Regions from separate parts of the Paenibacillus sp. SEL1 genome, predicted to be linked through region 1. Evidence: a T-box and tRNA genes for the amino acid it is inferred to sense, from the RefSeq annotation. Region 1 holds a T-box; the other holds one or more tRNA genes.
What was found. The T-box of region 1 lies ahead of ileS (isoleucine--tRNA ligase). A T-box ahead of a tRNA ligase gene usually reads a tRNA of that ligase, here a tRNA-Ile.
Positions count from the first base shown of each region.

Region 2: it encodes a tRNA-Ile, which carries the amino acid that the T-box ahead of ileS (isoleucine--tRNA ligase) is inferred to sense. The anticodon was not compared.

Region 1 is NZ_CM137723.1:23,688-25,861, reverse strand. Features, by position in the region: gene ACYCSE_RS00120 (DivIVA domain-containing protein) at 1-255, shown strand, start outside; T-box leader at 418-697, shown strand; gene ileS (isoleucine--tRNA ligase) at 777-2,174, shown strand, end outside.
Region 2 is NZ_CM137723.1:2,409,759-2,411,932, forward strand. Features, by position in the region: rRNA gene ACYCSE_RS10965 (23S ribosomal RNA) at 1-829, shown strand, start outside; rRNA gene rrf (5S ribosomal RNA) at 907-1,023, shown strand; tRNA gene ACYCSE_RS10975 (tRNA-Ile) at 1,060-1,136, shown strand; tRNA gene ACYCSE_RS10980 (tRNA-Ala) at 1,159-1,234, shown strand; tRNA gene ACYCSE_RS10985 (tRNA-Asn) at 1,239-1,314, shown strand; tRNA gene ACYCSE_RS10990 (tRNA-Met) at 1,349-1,422, shown strand; tRNA gene ACYCSE_RS10995 (tRNA-Ser) at 1,426-1,517, shown strand; tRNA gene ACYCSE_RS11000 (tRNA-Glu) at 1,550-1,621, shown strand; tRNA gene ACYCSE_RS11005 (tRNA-Val) at 1,628-1,703, shown strand; tRNA gene ACYCSE_RS11010 (tRNA-Met) at 1,734-1,807, shown strand; tRNA gene ACYCSE_RS11015 (tRNA-Asp) at 1,833-1,909, shown strand; tRNA gene ACYCSE_RS11020 (tRNA-Phe) at 1,974-2,046, shown strand; tRNA gene ACYCSE_RS11025 (tRNA-Thr) at 2,073-2,148, shown strand; tRNA gene ACYCSE_RS11030 (tRNA-Tyr) at 2,153-2,174, shown strand, end outside.

The DNA of each region.
Region 1 (2,174 bases):
AAGAAAGAATCCCAACTGATCGTGAAGGAAGCGGAAAAAAATGCGGACCGTATTGTGAATGAAGCATTGTCCAAATCCCGCAAGATTGCGTTGGAGGTTGAAGAACTGAAGAAGCAGGCATCGATTTACCGAGCACGGTTTCGTACACTGGTGGAAGCACAGCTTGACTTGTTAAGCCAAGACGGCTGGGAAGCACTTGAAAACCGGGAACGCGAAGTACTGGAGCGCGAGCGTGAGATGAAAGAAATTTACTAATTTCATTTCTGACAAGCTTTTATCAGGCTTAGTTAGGGTTGACTTTTATCTTTAAACAGGCTATAACTGTAAATACTATACTGAATTCAATGATTATCCGTCTGTCGGCTGATGATTGTTATTCAAGGCAACGATGTTGCTGATTTCGATGAATTTAACATGTTTAATTCGTTGATGGGAACGAGTACGTCATGATTTGTCCCTCAGAGAGTTGGCCTTCCGGTGCAAGCCAACGTTCAGAACATGACCGAAGATCCTCCCGGAGAAGTGAGCTGAAGCGCTTAAGATTTATGGCGTGTGTAAGCAATCACCGTTTGCCATGCGTTATAATGGCGCCCTGCTGTAGTTGAGTGGGGCTCAGAGAGCCGTGATGAGACTGTATTTTTAATGGTCTGTTTTTACGGAATCAGGGTGGTAACGCGAGCACAGTCTCGTCCCTTTATAGGGATGGGGCTTTTTTTGTTGCTTTTTTTAGGAAATGCTAGAGAAATCACTGATGAGCAGAGAGGGAGTATGACAGTATGAACAGAGTGGATGTTAAAGAAAAAGCACGGTCTCGTGACCTACGCATCCTGAGCAAATGGAAGCAGGAGGACACATTCCGTAAATCCATCACAAATCGTGAAGGAAAGCCAAATTTTGTGTTTTATGAAGGCCCACCAACAGCTAACGGTAAACCGCATATCGGTCACGTGCTGGGCCGTGTAATTAAGGATTTCGTCGGTCGCTATCAGACAATGAAGGGATACCGCGTCGTACGTAAGGCAGGCTGGGACACGCATGGCTTGCCGGTAGAATTGGGTGTACAAAAGCAGCTGGGAATCTCCCACAAACCTGAAATTGAAGAATACGGTGTTGAAAAGTTTATTAAAAAATGTAAGGCGAGCGTGTTTGAGTATGAGCAACAATGGCGTGATTTAACCGAAGCAATCGGATATTGGACAGACCTCGATAACCCGTACATTACATTGGATAATAACTATATCGAGAGTGTATGGAACATTTTGGCGACGATTCATGAAAAAGATCTGCTGTATCGTGGTCATCGTGTGAGTCCATATTGCCCGGATTGTCAAACGACGCTAAGTTCTCATGAAGTAGCGCAGGGCTACAAAGATGTGAAGGATCTGAGCGCCACGGCCAAATTCAAGCTGCATAGCAGTGGTGAATATGTACTGGCTTGGACGACAACGCCTTGGACCTTGCCGAGTCACGTGGCGCTCGCCGTCAACCCTGAACTGGAATATGCACGTGTGAAGCAGGAAGACGGTGTATACATCGTTGCTAAAAATCTGGTTGAGGACGTAATTAAAGGCGATCATGAAGTGATTGGCACGCTATCCGGTTCAGAACTGGTTGGCCAAACGTATACCCCGCCATTTACGTATTTTCAGGTTGAGAAGGGTAATCAGATTCTGGGTGCGAAGTTCGTAACAGACTCCAGCGGTACAGGTATCGTTCATATGGCTCCAGCGCATGGTGAGGATGATTACCGGGTATGCCGTGAAAATGGTGTTGAATTCATCAACGTAGTGGATCTTCAAGGTAACTATGTAGAGGAAATCACTGATTTTGCAGGCCGTTTTGTGAAAGACTGTGATGTGGATATTGTTAAAATGCTGTCCGAAAAAGGTTTGCTGTACAGCAAGGAAAAATACGAGCATAGCTATCCGTTCTGCTGGCGCTGCGATACTCCATTATTGTACTATGCTATGGACAGCTGGTTTATCAAAACAACTGCGATCAAGGATCAATTGATTGCCAACAACAGCGAAGTCGAATGGTACCCGGGTCATATACGTGAAGGACGTTTCGGCAAGTTCTTGGAAGAACTGGTGGATTGGAACATCAGTCGCGATCGTTATTGGGGTACACCACTGAACATCTGGGTTTGTGAGGAAACTGGAGAACAGTTCGCT
Region 2 (2,174 bases), 2.4 Mb from region 1:
CCCCATGGAGCTTTACTGCAGCTTGATATTGAATTTGGGTACGATCTGTACAGGATAGGTGGGAGCCGTAGAACTTTGAGCGCCAGCTTGAAGAGAGGCATCCTTGGGATACCACCCTGATCGTATCTAGGTTCTAACTTGGTACCGTGATCCGGTACGAGGACAGTGTCAGGTGGGCAGTTTGACTGGGGCGGTCGCCTCCTAAAGAGTAACGGAGGCGCCCCAAGGTTCCCTCAGAATGGTTGGAAATCATTCGAAGAGTGCAAAGGCAGAAGGGAGCTTGACTGCGAGACCTACAAGTCGAGCAGGGACGAAAGTCGGGCTTAGTGATCCGGTGGTACCGCATGGAAGGGCCATCGCTCAACGGATAAAAGCTACCCTGGGGATAACAGGCTTATCTCCCCCAAGAGTCCACATCGACGGGGAGGTTTGGCACCTCGATGTCGGCTCATCGCATCCTGGGGCTGAAGTAGGTCCCAAGGGTTGGGCTGTTCGCCCATTAAAGCGGTACGCGAGCTGGGTTCAGAACGTCGTGAGACAGTTCGGTCCCTATCTGTCGTGGGCGTAGGAAATTTGAGAGGAGCTGTCCTTAGTACGAGAGGACCGGGATGGACGTACCGCTGGTGTACCAGTTGTTCCGCCAGGAGCACCGCTGGGTAGCTATGTACGGAAGGGATAAGCGCTGAAAGCATCTAAGCGTGAAGCCCCCCTCAAGATGAGATTTCCCAGTATGTAAGACCCCTTGAAGACGACGAGGTAGATAGGTTGGGGGTGGAAGTGCAGTAATGCATGGAGCTGACCAATACTAATCGGTCGAGGGCTTATCCTAAGATAAAACGCAAATGAGTTTCGGATCCAGTTTTCAGGGTGTAACCTTGAATGTAGAATTTGCACAGCAAATTCATGTTTGGTGGCGATAGCGGAGGGGTTCCACACGTACCCATCCCGAACACGACCGTTAAGCCCTCCAGCGCCGATGGTACTTGGACCGCAGGGTCCTGGGAGAGTAGGACGTCGCCAAGCGATATCCTTCAAAGGATAATGAAGTTTTGCATGTTAGGGCCTTTAGCTCAGCTGGTTAGAGCGCACCCCTGATAAGGGTGAGGTCGGTGGTTCGAGTCCACTAAGGCCCACCACTTCCAGAATAACAAAAAGATTGGGGCCATAGCTCAGCTGGGAGAGCGCCTGCCTTGCACGCAGGAGGTCAGCGGTTCGATCCCGCTTGGCTCCACCAATATTCCCTGATAGCTCAGTTGGTAGAGCACTCGACTGTTAATCGAGTTGTCACAGGTTCGAGTCCTGTTCGGGGAGCCATGTTTTGAATATTTCTGAATTTTATATATAAGGTGGCGGCGTAGCTCAGCTGGCTAGAGCGTACGGTTCATACCCGTGAGGTCGGGGGTTCGATCCCCTCTGCCGCTACTCGGAGAGATACCCAAGTGGCTATAAGGGGACCCTCTGCTAAGGGGTTAGACTGCGAAAGTGGTGCGAGGGTTCGAATCCCTCTCTCTCCGCCATAAATTTATTGAAACCAGAACTTATTTTGCAAGGCCCGTTGGTCAAGGGGTTAAGACACCTCCCTTTCACGGAGGTAACAGGGGTTCGAATCCCCTACGGGTCATATTATGGAGGCTTAGCTCAGCTGGGAGAGCATCTGCCTTACAAGCAGAGGGTCGGGGGTTCGAGCCCCTCAGCCTCCACCATAAGAAAATTTGAGAAATGCCTTTTAATGTCGCGGGGTGGAGCAGTTCGGTAGCTCGTCGGGCTCATAACCCGAAGGTCGTAGGTTCAAATCCTACCCCCGCAATTAATTTCCTGTTGGAAATGCCTCTGGAACTGTGGTGTAGAGGCCTAACATGCCTGCCTGTCACGCAGGAGATCGCGGGTTCGAATCCCGTCAGTTCCGCCATTTTAACTTCATATATAATTGGCATATAAAGTGCGGATTATATGATGTAGTAATAAAAAAATATGGCTCGGTAGCTCAGTCGGTAGAGCAGAGGACTGAAAATCCTCGTGTCGGCGGTTCGATTCCGTCCCGAGCCACCTTTCAAGTGGGAAATGAGTAATGTGCCGGTGTAGCTCAACTGGTAGAGCAACTGACTTGTAATCAGTAGGTTGGGGGTTCAAGTCCTCTCGCCGGCACCATTTTGGAGGATTAGCGAAGTGGCCAA